3 regions of the Lentibacillus sp. L22 genome follow, and region 3 is predicted to be linked to each of the others. Evidence: riboswitches for the same ligand, from Rfam matches in the RefSeq annotation. Region 3 holds a riboswitch; each other region holds the start of a gene.

Region 1 (4,982 bases), on a different contig from region 3:
CATGGCATATGATGTACTGTCTTCAATAACAAAAATGCCGGCAAGCTCCGCATTGGAGTTGCCAGCATCTATCCTTTTATTATTATCTATGCAAATGACTATCGATTTCTGCTACCATGTGTTTACATTGCTCATATTCTTTTTGTCTTCTCTTTTCAATATTAATTCGTTTGTCAAGCTTCCTCCCATATTCAGCGTAACCTATTCCATGAGACTGCTGCATTGCCTTTTCCATTTCGGGAGTGTAATTCATTCGTATTCCACTATGAATAGTGAATCATCCTTTCGTTTTATTTACAATCATAAGGTTAACACAAGGACAATTCCCCTGACAAAACGAATATAAACCTCAGACAATTCATTGCGCAGGAAAAATCCTTCTGCGGTAAACACAATAATTATTTTTCGTTAAATACCTTTATTTTCACCCTTATACCTGTCATTTACTCGATATTTTCTAAACGTTGCAATTTAATCCTCGCCACCGACCGGGACAACTGCTCCATCGTATTTGTCCATCATAAAATCTTGTATTTCTTTGGATTGCAGCACATCAACAAGTGTATTTAATGCTTCATTATCTTTATCCTCCGATCGTACGGCAACCACATTCACATATGGGGAATTTTCGTCCTCTATAGCCAAAGCATCCTTCAGTGGATTTAAATCAGCCTGAATTGCATAGTTAGTATTGATTGCAACAAGGACATTGTCTTCTTTATTATAGAGTTCCGGTAAAATTGCAGCATCATAATCAGCTGAAAATTTTAAATGCTTTGGATTTTCAACAATATCATCAATCTGCGCATTTACTTTATCCACATTATCATCCAGCTTGATTAAGCCACTTTTTTCAAATAATTCCAGTATCCGTCCATGGTCTGACGCTGAATTACTCATAATCACTTCTGTACCATTTTTGACGTCATCCAGACTTTTAATATCTTTTGAATAAATCCCCATTGGTTCAATATGAATGCCATCAATGTAATCCAGATCGTAGCCGGTATCTTTTATCACTTGTTCTAAGAAGGGAATGGTTTGAAAATAATTCGCATCCAGATCACTATCAGCAAGTGCATCGTTAGGTAATACATAATCTTGAAATTCCTCAATCTCTAAATTAATCCCTTTTTCTTTCAAGATCGGTTTCGCCTTTTCCAATACTTCGGCATGTGGGACACTTGTTGCACCCACTTTAATGGTTGTATTACCGTCTTCATCTTTACCCTCACTGGAACCACCGCCACAAGCCGCTAAAAGAAGTACCAGTATTGCAGACAGAAGTATAAAAACCTTTTTCATCAAAAATTCCCCTCTCTATCTTTTATCTAATTTATTGGAAATAAAGTCGCCAATGAACTGAAAAATAAATACAATGATAACAATTGCCACAGTACAAACAAGGACAACATCAAAGTCACGTCGCTGGAAACCAAAATAATAGGCATAATTACCTAATCCTCCAGCGCCAATTACTCCAGCCATTGCCGTATAACCAATTAACGCAATTGCGGTCACCGTTAATCCGGAAATCAAAGCAGGCATCGATTCCGGCAGTAAGACGCGAAAGATAATTGTTCTTGTTTTTGCCCCCATGGATTTTGCAGCCTCAACCACACCTTTATCCACTTCTTTTAGAGCAATCTCAACTAATCGGCCATAAAACGGTGCCGACCCGATAATTAAGGCAGGCAATGCAGCATTGGGGCCGCGAATCGTTCCTAGTAAAAAATCGGTAAATGGGAATAACAAAAAGATCAAAATAATAAATGGGATCGCACGAAAGATATTGACAGCAGCAGCAACAATTAGGTTAATAAATTTATTCTGCCATATCCCATCTTTAGCTGTCAGGTATAAGAGCAACCCTAGTAAAATTCCCAGAATAAATGTACCAAGAAGTCCCAATAAGGTCATATAAAATGTTTCATAGGTCGCATCCCAAAAATCTTCCATATTCAAATTAGGAAATAAATCAGTCAGCATCACGGAACACCTCCACTTCTACCGAGGTATCCTGAATAAACCGGAGCGCCTTGTTCAATTCAGACGTTTCGCCGATCATCTGAACAAACAATGTTCCATAGGCTCCTGCCTGTGTCTGCGTAATTTTTCCCTGCAGGATATTTACGTCGATGGAAAACTCCTTGGCCACCTTGCTGATGAGTGCCTGATTGGCAGTTTCCCCAATAAAATGCAGACGAACAATTTTACCATGCTCATATGTGTTAATCAGATCTGTTACACCTTCATTTTCATCTGCTGTCCCCATCACCTGTTCAACAAAACGCTTCGTTACCTGCTGTTGCGGCCGCAAAAATATGTCCAACACATCGCCTTGCTCCACAATTTTTCCTTTTTCCATGACAGCGACCTGGTTACAAATTTTGCGAATGACGTGCATTTCATGGGTGATTAAGATAATCGTTAATCCCAGCTGTTTATTAATATCCACCAACAGGTCCAAAATGGAATCGGTTGTTTCCGGATCCAACGCCGAAGTTGCTTCGTCACATAATAATACTTTCGGGTTATTTGCAAGCGCTCTGGCAATTCCCACCCGCTGTTTTTGTCCACCACTTAACTGGGATGGGTAAGCATTCTCGCGTTCCGTAAGACCAACAAGATTGATTAATTCCTTCACCCGCTTGTCACGCTTGTCCTTTGGAACACCTGCAATCTCCAGCGGAAATGCGATATTGTCTTTGACCGTCCGTGACCAAAGCAGATTAAAATGTTGAAAGATCATACCGATTTCTTGTCTGGCAACCCGAAGCTGTTTCGCATTCATCTCGGTAATATCGTGGTCATGGATAACAATCCGTCCGCTCGTCGGTTCCTCCAGCCGATTCAGCAGCCTGACAAACGTACTCTTTCCCGCCCCGCTATATCCGATCACCCCGAATATCTCGCCTTCTTGTATATCTAACGTTAATTCATTCACAGCAGTGATTTGCTCATTATTGGATGATGAGAAAATTTTGCTCAACCCTTCAATCGAAATCAAGAAATAGTCCTCCTTTTAAAATCCTTCCAGGGCAAACCATACAGGAAACAAACTTAAATCATCTGTATTTTCATGATTATATTATGCCCCACATAACGGAAAAACGTCTTTCTGCGGGGAACAGAAAGACGTTTTTAATGTCTTCTAAGTTCCCTCATCTGTCAAAGTACTACTCTGCAGGAATTGGCACCTTTCAAACGAATTGCCTGAAGGTTGCCGCGGGTTCACAGGGCCAGTCCCTCCACCGCTCAAGATAAGAGATTTATCATATATTGCTGTTAATAATAAATTAAATATTAGCATTGCAAATCACTAGTGTCAATATGAAGTTCAATAGTTCGCTAATTCCCAATTATCCTACATCAATTGGTTGGTAGATCAACCGCCTGCAAAAGGCAATATAAGAATATGGATACCCTGTCCTTATACCCTTTGTCCATGCTGGATCCACTTGTTTGCCAGAGCCTCGTTGAATTATGATGTCGCAAACAATTCCGGTTTATATTCAAGCAAATAGTGATAAATATTGGCAATGGAGCGGAATGCATAAACTCGCTCCTTGATTTTTCCATCTTGTTTGATGAACAAACACGGAACACTTTCGATCTTGTATTCCTGCATAAACTCCGGATTTATTGAGGCGTTCATTTCGTAAAAAATATTTTCCTGATGTACAGACTCGATCTTATCCAGCATCGTCCTGGCCAGTTTACACGTACCACACAACGGGGTGAAAATATATAGAAAATAACTCTCTTTTGCTTTTGCTTCTTCTGTAAATTGCTGCAATACGATCACCCTAAATTAAAAATATCGGATTAACCTCAATGCTTTTGCTAACCAAAATTGTCGCAAGTACCTGCTCGGGCGTTGTTGCTACTTCCCGGTACTCACTACTGACATATAAGTGATTGGCATGCGGAAGTTCCCGGGCCAATTGTTTGCGTAACTTGATCCCTGAATCATCCTCATCAACTAAAATAAATACGTCTTTATTATCCAAATCGTACGCATATAATAGTTCATCAAACCGTTCCACACCCAGCGTTCCATTCGTACAAACAATTTCCAGGTCCTCTGTGATGACTTTTTTGATTTGCTTTTTATCGGTTAACCCTTCAACAATAATCACCTTATCCGATTCATTTGTCATGATCCCATAGCACTCCTTACCAATTCAAGCAAAAAGCTTCCCTATTACCATCTTATGATGTGAATAAGGCTGACTATACACCTTCTTTTTCGGTGCAAGCCAGCCTTCTGACATGTACTATTCATTTGTGGAAATTAGTCTTCCTGCGTTACTTCTTCGTATTGTTTAGCCGACAGCAGGTCATCCATTTCTGATTCATCCGATGGTTCAACGACAATCATCCACGCCTTTTCATATGGTGATTCGTTCACAAATTCAGGGTTGTCCTCTAAATCATCATTTACTTCAACAACTTTACCACTAATTGGCGCATACAATTCTGAAACAGTTTTTACCGATTCCACACTTCCGAAAGGCTCATCTGCTTCGATGTCGTCACCAACTTCTGGTAATTCAACAAAAACAATGTCGCCTAATTCATCTTGGGCAAAATCTGTAATTCCGATTCTGACTTTATCGTCTTCTTTTTTTACCCACTCATGTTCTTCTGAATATAATAATTCTTCTGGTAAGCTCATTGAAAATCCCTCCGTTAAAGTGCGTTCAAAAAGGAGTATAAAAAGGACCAAGATCAGCTAAGGTCTTAGGGCGTCCTGTTGTAACGTCAACAGTAGTCTGAGGTCATTTTTACCGGACTTTTTGAACATCCTCTTTATTCATTGCAATATTACTATACTAGGTATTCTCGTTTATTTCTAGTATTTCACTTTAATTTTACAACCAATTTTCCTGAAAAGTTTCTTCCTTAAATCCAACCGTTACATTCTGTCCATCCGTGACGATCGGCCGTTTGATCAACATGCCATCGGATGCGAGCAT
Region 2 (4,982 bases), on a different contig from region 3:
TTGACCCGGTTTTGCAGGCGGTTGGCGGTTTAATGGATGTAACTGGTCAACCAGATGGAGAAGCAACACGTGTCGGGCTGCCAGTAGTAGACATTATGAGCTCATTATATACAGTAATTAGTATTCTTTCAGCAATAAGGATTAGAGATTTAACCGGTGAAGGTCAACAGATTGACATTTCTTTATTGGATGTGCAAGTTAGCTCTCTAGCAAATGTCGCGAGTAGTTATTTAATGAAGGGGAATGTTTCCAAAAGAGTAGGGAACAATCATAACAATATTGTTCCCTATCAGGTATTTCAATGCAAGGATAAACCTCTCATGGTGGCCTGCGGGAATGATCGGCAGTTTCAGAAGTTTTCCGAAATACTTGGCATGCCTTCATGGAGTAAAGAGGCTAAATTTAAAACAAATGCCAAACGCATTCAAAATCGGGAAGAATTAACAGACAAGATACAAAAAATAATGGTTTGGAAAGATGCAAATGAATGGTTTACACTACTTTCGGAAAAAGGAGTGCCTTCGGGTCCGGTCAATAATGTAAAAGAGGTGTTTGAACATCCGCAAGTTCAATCAAGAAAAATGGTTGAAGAAATACCACACCCTACTTTGGGTAAGGTGAAATTAGTGCGAAATCCAGTCATTTTTTCTAAAACGCCAATTTCGATTAAAAAACATCCCCCACTTTTGGGAGAACACACTGAACTATTTTTGCAGCAAGAGATGAGTCTTTCCAAAGAAGATATAGATCAATTAAAAGAAGAAGGGGCTATTTAGGGGTAAAGGAGGCCAGTAGATGCAGGTCAGTTCACTACGACTATTTGGTTGAAAGTTCCTTTTTTCTAGCCCATAATATTTATTAATATGGGGGGGGGAGTACGATATGGTGAATTCACGTTTTAATCCAAATGTCATTTCCAAAGCTTTTGCAATCATCAGAGCATTTACCGATGAAAAATCAGACTGGGGAGTAAACGAACTGGCACGTTATCTGGAAATACCGGTAAGCTCCTTGCATCGTAATCTAAAAACGTTAAGAGATGAAAACATATTAGGTATATCCGCCCAAACCGGAAAATACACCATTGGGCCCGAACTCGTTCGAATGGCTTCCATTATATCGTCACAAGTAGAAATCAAACAGGTTGCCAGAACATTCATGGAGGAAATTTCATCCACGATTACTGAATCTGTCTATTTAGGACTATATCATCCACAGCATAGGAAGATTTCCTTTGTTGAGGGCGTACACAGCCAAAATCCTTTGCAATATGTTCTGGAAATCGGTGTGTTGCAATCTATCCATATTGCGGCAAGCGGAAAGGTCGTATTGGCTCACTTGGATGATGATGAAATTCAGAGGATTTTTGAAAAAGAGGCGGTTGACATTGATGAACAGGAACAAATTTGTGATGAAATAAAGCTAATACGCGAACAAGGCTATATGATTACTTTAGGTGAGCGATTGGCGGGTGCATCAGGTACTGCCGCTCCAATTTTTGATTCGACACAAAAGGTGATTGGTTGTATTACTTGTGTTATTCCTTTAAATCATTATGATGAAAAGCAAAAGTACAAAGTAGCAAAAAAAGTGATGGAAGGGGCGGCTAAGATTTCTTATGTTTTAGGATACAAGCAAGACTAAGTATAGATGGGACAGGGGATCGGATTTCCTGCCCCATTATTTTTTACAGAACAGAGATTGGAAAAAGAAACATTTATGTGTCCTAAAGCCCATTTTTCAAATAAGTATTGACATCATTTTTTCAATAATATACAATTCCTATAAAGTTAGTTTGATTTTAAGTTTTCTTATCATGAGAGGTGGAGGGAAAGGCCCGGTGAAGCTTCGGCAACAGGTTGTATGAAACACTGTGCCAAATCCTGCAGACATAGTCTGAAAGATAAGAAGGGAGCTAGGTTAGGATTTAAGTTCTGCCCCCTTCTTCTTCCAAAGCTGGAGGGGGGCTGGTTATATACACGACTTTCACCTCAAATTATTATGGAGGGATGATAAATGGAAAAGTCCCCGATTACGTACGACAATTTTCCTGGTGACCCTTTTAAAGATTTTCACCCGGTTGACGAGACACAAGGGGCATCTCCAATCTTACAATGGGCTTACGATTCATACGGAGATGGTGTTGTTTATGCTTGTAGCTTTGGTGCTGAGGGGATTGTATTAATTGATTTAATTTCAAAGGTGAAACAAGATGCAAGCGTTGTTTTTTTAGATACAGGGATTCATTTTCAAGAAACCTATGATTTGATTGATAAGGTAAAAGGTAAATATCCCGATCTTCGCATTGAATTAAAAAAGCCAGAGCTAACGTTGGAAGAACAAGCGGCGGAGTATGGTTCTGCCTTATGGACACGAAATCCGGATCAATGTTGTTTCATTCGGAAAATAAAACCACTGGAAGATGTTTTACAAGGCGCTCCTGCATGGATTTCCGGTCTTCGCAGGGAGCAGTCGGCAAGTCGTAAACATACTGATTTTGTGAATAAGGATCAACGTTTCAAGTCAATTAAGATTTGCCCGCTTATTCATTGGACGTGGGATGATGTATGGGCGTATATCAAAAACAATGATTTGCCATATAATGAACTACATGATCAGGGATATCCAAGCATTGGTTGTATTCCTTGTACGTCACGAGTAACGGATTCTGATGATCCCAGAGCAGGCAGATGGCAAGGATTTAATAAAACAGAGTGTGGATTGCATTTGCCAGGCAGTAACGGACAGTAACCTTATTGATATAATGGCTAATGACACTGTTTGTTTTAAACCTTAGTAAAGCGATACATTTAATAAATATAATTATGTTTATTGTGAGGTGAATTTGTTTTGGAATTACAAGTAAACAATAGCCCATTTAGTCAAGAACAAACCGATATTTTGCAACGTCTGCTTCCAACCTTGACAGAGACGCAAAAAGTTTGGCTGAGCGGATATTTGGCAGCTTCTCTGACAGTACAAAACGGGTTGACGGTGCCAAATCAGGAGCAAGCACCAACCAATATCGACCAACCCGCTTTAAGAGAAGTAACCATTTTATTCGGATCCGAGACCGGTAATGGGCAGACGTTGGCAGAGGAGCTAACTAAAAAAATAGAGGGGCAGGGTTTTAAGGTAACCTGCTCGGCCCTGGATGACTTTAAAGTAAAAAAGTTGAAGAATGTGCAAGACTTGCTGATTGTGACAGCCACGCATGGAGAAGGAGATCCTCCAGATAATGCCGTTTCCTTTTACGAATATTTGTTTAGCAGAAAAGCACCGAAACTAAAGGATTTGCGTTTTTCGGTACTTTCCTTGGGGGATCAGTCCTATGAGTTTTTCTGTCAAACAGGGAAAGATTTTGATAAACGGTTGGAGGAGTTAGGTGGGGAAAGACTTCATCCACGGGTTGATTGTGATGTTGATTTTGATGAACCCGCAGAAGAATGGATAAACGGTGTATTAGAAAAAGTGTGTGAAGCGAAAAAAGCCGTTCCGCAATCGGACGATGCACATACCCAACAGGTGGGGAGTCAAACACAAGAACATGATCTGCCAACCTATTCCAGAACTAATCCATTTCAGGCAGAAATCTTGGAAAATCTCAATTTGAATGGTCGCGGATCAAATAAAGAAACGCGTCATCTGGAATTATCACTGGAGGGGTCTAATTTTTCCTTTGAACCGGGTGATAGTGTAGGGATCATCCCGGAAAACGATCCAATTCTGGTAAATCAACTGATCCACGAGATGAACTGGGATCCTGAAGAAACTGTACCGGTAAATAAAAAAGGTGATATTCGTTCGATTTATGATGCATTGCATAAAAACCTGGAAATTACCTGTCTGACAAAACCACTCATGCAAAAAGCGGCGGAGATTTTCCGAAATGATAAGTTGGTGGATTTAGTTGCACCAGGGCAGGAGGAAACGTTGAAAGATTATCTTGTTGGCAGGGATTTGCTTGATTTGATCAATGACTTTCCGCCAACACGGGAGCTGACACCAGGCGAATTTGTACAGATTCTTAGAAAGATACCACCAAGACTTTATTCGATTACAAGCAGCCATAAAGCAAATCCGGATGAAGTTCACTTAACGATTGGAACGGTTCGCTATCATGCCCATAATCGCGATCGAGCTGGTGTCTGTTCGCTTCAGACGGCTGAACGATTGGAACCTGGTGATCGATTACCGGTTTATATTCAGCATAATCCGAATTTTAAGCTTCCTGCCGATCCAGATGTTCCCGTGATTATGGTTGGACCTGGTACGGGAGTCGCGCCTTACCGGGCTTTTATGGAAGAACGAGAAGAGTTAGAAGCAAAAGGGAAAACGTGGTTATTCTTTGGCGATCAACATTTTACTAGTGACTTCCTTTATCAAGTCGAATGGCAAAACTGGTTGAAGGAAGGTTACCTAACCCGATTGGATGTCGCATTTTCACGTGATTCCAAGGAAAAAGTATATGTGCAAAACATGATGCTGGAAAATAGCCGGGATCTTTATCAATGGCTCGAGGAAGGTGCCCACGTTTATGTCTGCGGTGATGAAAAGCGAATGGCAAAGGATGTTCACCAAACGCTAATCACTATTGTGGAACAAGAAGCTGGTATGACGCATGAGGAAGCCGAACAGTACTTGAAAGAAATGCGACAGCAGAAACGGTATCAACGGGATGTCTATTAGTGAGCAAGAAATAGAAGACAAAAAGGGAAGGAGCTTGACGATGGCAGCGTATGATTCATTTAAACAGGATGGGCCACCGAGTGATCTGGAACGAATAAAGGATGAAAGTAACTATTTACGGGGGACGATTCAACAAGGATTGGCGGATCGAATCACAGGGGCTATATCGGATGACGATACGAAGCTGTTAAAGTTTCATGGAAGCTACCAGCAGGATGACCGGGATATTCGGGATGAACGACGTCGTAAAAAACTGGAACCGGCTTACCAATTCATGTTACGTGTGCGAGCCC
Region 3 (4,982 bases):
AATAAATTGTTTACATGTGTCATCTTTTACAATAAACTTGTCTTGTGGAGAACGCCCGGTGTATTTGCCGGTTGTCGCCTGGATGGCACCGGTTTCAGTTAAGATACCTTCACGTCTGGCAAGAATTTTTTCAACAAGTCTTGGAACAGACAGGTTTTGCAGGATATTTCCTTCTGCCAATAGTTTATCGGCCAGTGTTGATCGTTCCATCGCTTTCATGTGAGCCACCTTCCTTTTGGTGTAAGTTATACTTACGATATGTCAAATTTCAAGTTTGATTATTAGTATAACACATTAATTCATATAGTCCATACTAATGTATTAATTTTCTTTGAAATGTTGAATTAGCGGAAGAACATCAACCAGGAAAAGCAAGTGTCGGTTAGAATCGGAGGGATATCGACCTTAGAAAGCGGGAATCGACCAAAAGTGGTGGGATATCAACCTCAGAAGGCGGATATCAACCAAAAGTGCGGGTGTATCAACCTGAAAAAGACGGAATCAACCGAAAACAGGGGGAGTATCAACCTAAAAAAGCGGATATCAACCTGATGGGAATCGACCAAAAGTTAAAGAACGTTTAATGGTAAATGAACTCCTTTCTTCGGTTTTGGCGGAGGGACAGGATTAAAAAGGGTTGTAAAGGTAAAATGCCTGTTTGATGTCAATATCCTTGAGAGTTAGTTTCAATTACGCGTACATATATTTAGTTAACTTCAGACCAATTCTCCATTAAAAAGGGAGTTGGTTTTTGTTGTTCAAATTTGCTTATTGAGACTTTTTGGAAGATGGGAGATTAAACAAGACAATGGAGAAAAACCATATCTAAATTACATTGGTTTGTAAGGAGAATTTATTGGTTATTGCCATGACTATAATGTTGTGAACGTTTAAGTGATTATATTCATTTGTAAAAAGCTACTAAATTGAATGCCAGAACAAGGGTAACTAGAAGCATGTACATAAAAACAAAGCCTAGATAATTTATTGAAAGTTCTAACCAGGATCATTGACATATGTTCCCTACAATGATAAGGATAAAGTATAAAGACCGGATTGTACTGGAGGAGTTTCACCGAAGCGTAAAATAAAGGGAGATAGGAAAAATGAATAAAAAATTAATGATGATGTTGTTAGCGGGGTTGTTGTCAATGGTATTAGTTGCATGTGGAAATAGTGAAGAAGATAAAGAGGATACAAAATCAGATACAGAAAAACAGGAAGATGAAAAAGAAATTAAAGTAGTAACTGCGGATCTATTCCATAAAAAGTTTTTCAATGATAGCTTTGGTATGGACGCACTTGGGGTATATGGGACTTTAAAAAATGAGGGTGAAACACCTGTAATTATCTCTGATGTGGAAATTACACTGTTTAATGATGAAGATAAGGCTATAGAAGTAAATACTGGTCAGGAAGATATTTTTAATAGTACGGCTATTGCTCCAGTTGTTATGGATGTTGATGAAAAAAGCTTTATTAATTTATATTTAGACTACAAGGACAAATACAAAGAATTAGACCACGTAGAAATTGATTATGAAGCTAAGCCAATATCAGCGGATAAACTAGTAAACATTGAGCTTGATAAAGATTCTATTAATCCAATGGGAGAATTACAGGAACCGGAAGAATGGAAAAAAGAAGATATGTCTGAAGGAACGATTCAGGGGAGGGAAGACATTCCTGTTACTGATGCAGATATTACCTTTAATATTGAAAATAAAGATGACAGAGACGCCAAGTACTATGCAGGTATTGGTGTTTACGATGAAGATGGGGAACTGCTGGGAACAGTTTTAGATACAGAGGATCTAGAAGATGATCATGTTCTTAAATCTGGAAAGGTTAAAAATGTCGAGGCATTAGACTCAGTCCCATTCAATATGGATAATATAGATCATGTAGAAGTTTACGTAGGTGGGATAGAGGCAGACGAAAGTGACTATTTGGAGGATTCAACTGTTGAAGAGGCTATAGAAGGGCACTTTAGTGAAGAAACTGATCAGAAAGAAGATAGTAACAAGTCCAATGATAAGGAGGAGGATTCAGAACTAGATCAAAACGATAAAAAAGAAACAGCTTCTTTAGACAGTTATTCAGAAGAAGAAATTGAATATGCTCGTGTCTGGATGCAGTTTATGGAAGTACAGGATATTACAGAACTAAATGTTAACAAGGTATCAGTGGGGACGCCTATTAATCCTCACGTTGATAAAAGTTCTAATTATCCAGAAGATGTTGTGATTCTAACTTCAGACATGACAGCAAATGGTATTATTACTTATTCAAGTAATGGAGATGGAACCATTAATATTTACCCAATTCCTTCACAATTTCCTCCAGAGGAATTTATTCAAGAGGAGGAAGGAATGGATATGCAGGAATACACTCAGTATTTAACGGATAATACTGAAAAGATGGATGTAGCCCCTTTAGATGATGATAAAGTGGCAGAGTTCCTAGACTCAGTAGATATTAAATATATGTAAACACCGTATATTTTACTATCAAGCCCCTTTGTAAGATTTTTTAATTGTCACTATTATTGTTGGTGACTTAAATATAAATAGATCCCAAAGGCTCATAGGGCTTCTATGATACAACAGAATAACGGATAAAAACATTGACATAAACAGGTGTTTTCGTTACGATAAATGACGAACGGACTCTCTTATTCAGAGTTGGTGGAGGGACAGGCCCGATGAAACCCGGCAACCATCACAAACGTGTGAAAAGGTGCTAATCTGATGCAAGGATAATTCCTTGAACAATAAGAGCGAAAGGCCACGAACCCTTTCCTCCATACGGGAAAGGCTTTTTTTGTTTTTAAGGAAATTGTATTCAATTAAAAACATGCATCATCCAAGATGTTTGAACAACATGTATGATAATCAATAATGATGAGTTCCGTACCAAAATTAAAGGGAGAGATTTGGCCTATGGCTGCAAATCGACGTTTATTCACATCCGAATCGGTCACGGAAGGGCATCCTGATAAAATTTGCGATCAGATTTCGGATGCGATTTTGGATGAAATTTTAGCAAAGGATCCAAACGCCCGTGTCGCTTGTGAAACCACTGTAACAACCGGTTTGGTATTGGTTTCTGGCGAGATAACGACGAGCACATATGTGGATATTCCGGCAATAGTCAGGCAAACGATTAAAGATATCGGTTATACCAGAGCAAAATATGGTTTTGATGCGGAAACATGTGCTGTACTTACAGCGATTGATGAACAATCGCCCGATATTGCCGAGGGTGTAGATACCGCCTGGGAAGCACGGCAAGGCCGAATGTCGGATGAGGAAATCGCGGCGATCGGTGCCGGGGACCAAGGCTTGATGTTTGGGTTTGCCTGTGATGAAACAGAAGAGTTCATGCCAATGCCGATTTCGTTGGCGCATAAAATGGCAAAACGTTTGGCGGACGTGCGAAAAGATGGCACACTTGATTACTTGAGACCGGATGGGAAAACCCAGGTAACAGTAGAATATGATGACCAGGATAATCCGGTAAAAGTGGATACAATCGTTATTTCCACCCAGCATCACCAGGATATTTCAACTGAACGAATTGAAAGGGATTTGCTTGAGTATGTCGTTCGCCCAGTCGTTCCGGCATACCTGCTGGATGAAACAACGAAATATTTCATTAATCCAACAGGCCGCTTTGTTATTGGCGGTCCACAAGGGGATGCCGGATTAACGGGACGGAAAATTATTGTTGACACATACGGAGGATATGCCCGTCATGGCGGCGGTGCATTTAGTGGTAAAGATTCAACCAAAGTGGATCGCTCCGCAGCATATGCCGCCCGTTATGTTGCCAAAAATATAGTTGCTTCCGGGCTTGCCAAAACATGTGAAGTACAGCTTGCGTATGCAATTGGTGTCGCTGAACCAGTATCGATAGCCATTAACACGTTTGACACGGGAACAGTTAATGAAGAAAGATTGGTTGAAGCGGTTCGAGAATTGTTTGATTTACGCCCAGCCGGCATTATTCGTATGCTTGATTTACAACGGCCTATTTTCAAAAAAACAGCTGCCTACGGACATTTTGGCCGAACCGACATCCTATTCCCATGGGAGAAGACGGATAAAGTTGAGGAATTAAAAGCATTGGTACAGATATAAGAACAATTGGTATGACTTTTCGTTATTATTATATATTTTTTGAGCCGATATTCTTATCGAAATAGGTCATCGTTTGTGATATACTCAAAAAGATATGATTACGAGAGCAAGAGAGTGAGGCTAAAGCCAATGTGTGGATTTATCGGAATGATTCGCAATAAGCCGGGGTTGCCAAATGAAACGGCAATACAGGCCTTTGAGCGGCAAAATAACATTATAACCCATCGTGGACCCGATGACGAGGGTTATTTTCACGATCATTATGTATCGTTTGGATTTAGACGTTTAAGCATTATCGATATCGAAAGTGGTCAGCAGCCACTCAGCTATCAAAATGAAAAAATATGGCTTATTTTCAATGGTGAAATCTATAATTATGTTGAACTTCGGGAAGATCTACGTCAAGAAGGCTATACATTTACAACGGAATCAGATACAGAAGTCATTGCCGCACTATTTACCAAACATAAAGAACAGGCATTTCAATATTTACGTGGCATGTTTTCCATATTGATCTGGGATAAGGAAAATGAAACGTTGTATGGTGCACGTGATCCGTTTGGCATTAAACCAATGTTCTATAAAGAAACAGAAGAAGGTACAATTTTTGCTTCTGAGAAGAAAAGTATTTCATTGATGTCGGAAACGGAACAAGTTGATAATGAATCATTGCAACATTATTTAAGCTTTCAGTTTGTACCGGAACCATATACGATGACAGCCGGCATTAAAAAAGCGGAACCAGGACATTATTTTGTGAAAAAACCAGGGCAATCAATCAACTTTACAAGATATTGGCATGCATCGTTTAACCCTGTCTTAATGGACAAACAAGATTGG

The links. Region 3 has a riboswitch for S-adenosylmethionine ahead of metK (methionine adenosyltransferase). Riboswitches for the same ligand answer to the same signal wherever they lie in the genome.
Region 1: linked by a shared signal. The riboswitch ahead of ABRT01_RS07230 (methionine ABC transporter ATP-binding protein) and the one ahead of metK (methionine adenosyltransferase) in region 3 are both predicted to bind S-adenosylmethionine.
Region 2: linked by a shared signal. The riboswitch ahead of ABRT01_RS01410 (phosphoadenylyl-sulfate reductase) and the one ahead of metK (methionine adenosyltransferase) in region 3 are both predicted to bind S-adenosylmethionine.

The regions. Positions count from the first base shown of each region.
Region 1 is NZ_JBFNXI010000010.1:63,741-68,722, reverse strand. Features, by position in the region: gene ABRT01_RS07245 (YuzK family famiily protein) at 83-253, opposite strand; gene ABRT01_RS07240 (MetQ/NlpA family ABC transporter substrate-binding protein) at 472-1,305, opposite strand; gene ABRT01_RS07235 (methionine ABC transporter permease) at 1,321-1,989, opposite strand; gene ABRT01_RS07230 (methionine ABC transporter ATP-binding protein) at 1,979-3,010, opposite strand; SAM riboswitch class I at 3,162-3,270, opposite strand; gene ABRT01_RS07225 (thioredoxin family protein) at 3,485-3,799, opposite strand; gene ABRT01_RS07220 (toprim domain-containing protein) at 3,810-4,163, opposite strand; gene gcvH (glycine cleavage system protein GcvH) at 4,298-4,681, opposite strand; gene ABRT01_RS07210 (arsenate reductase family protein) at 4,878-4,982, opposite strand, start outside.
Region 2 is NZ_JBFNXI010000002.1:97,798-102,779, reverse strand. Features, by position in the region: gene ABRT01_RS01420 (CaiB/BaiF CoA transferase family protein) at 1-776, shown strand, start outside; gene ABRT01_RS01415 (IclR family transcriptional regulator) at 883-1,644, shown strand; SAM riboswitch class I at 1,809-1,910, shown strand; gene ABRT01_RS01410 (phosphoadenylyl-sulfate reductase) at 2,017-2,751, shown strand; gene ABRT01_RS01405 (assimilatory sulfite reductase (NADPH) flavoprotein subunit) at 2,851-4,689, shown strand; gene cysI (assimilatory sulfite reductase (NADPH) hemoprotein subunit) at 4,730-4,982, shown strand, end outside.
Region 3 is NZ_JBFNXI010000031.1:25,769-30,750, forward strand. Features, by position in the region: gene pckA (phosphoenolpyruvate carboxykinase (ATP)) at 1-219, opposite strand, end outside; gene ABRT01_RS12985 (hypothetical protein) at 1,107-2,492, shown strand; SAM riboswitch class I at 2,672-2,780, shown strand; gene metK (methionine adenosyltransferase) at 2,943-4,142, shown strand; gene asnB (asparagine synthase (glutamine-hydrolyzing)) at 4,272-4,982, shown strand, end outside.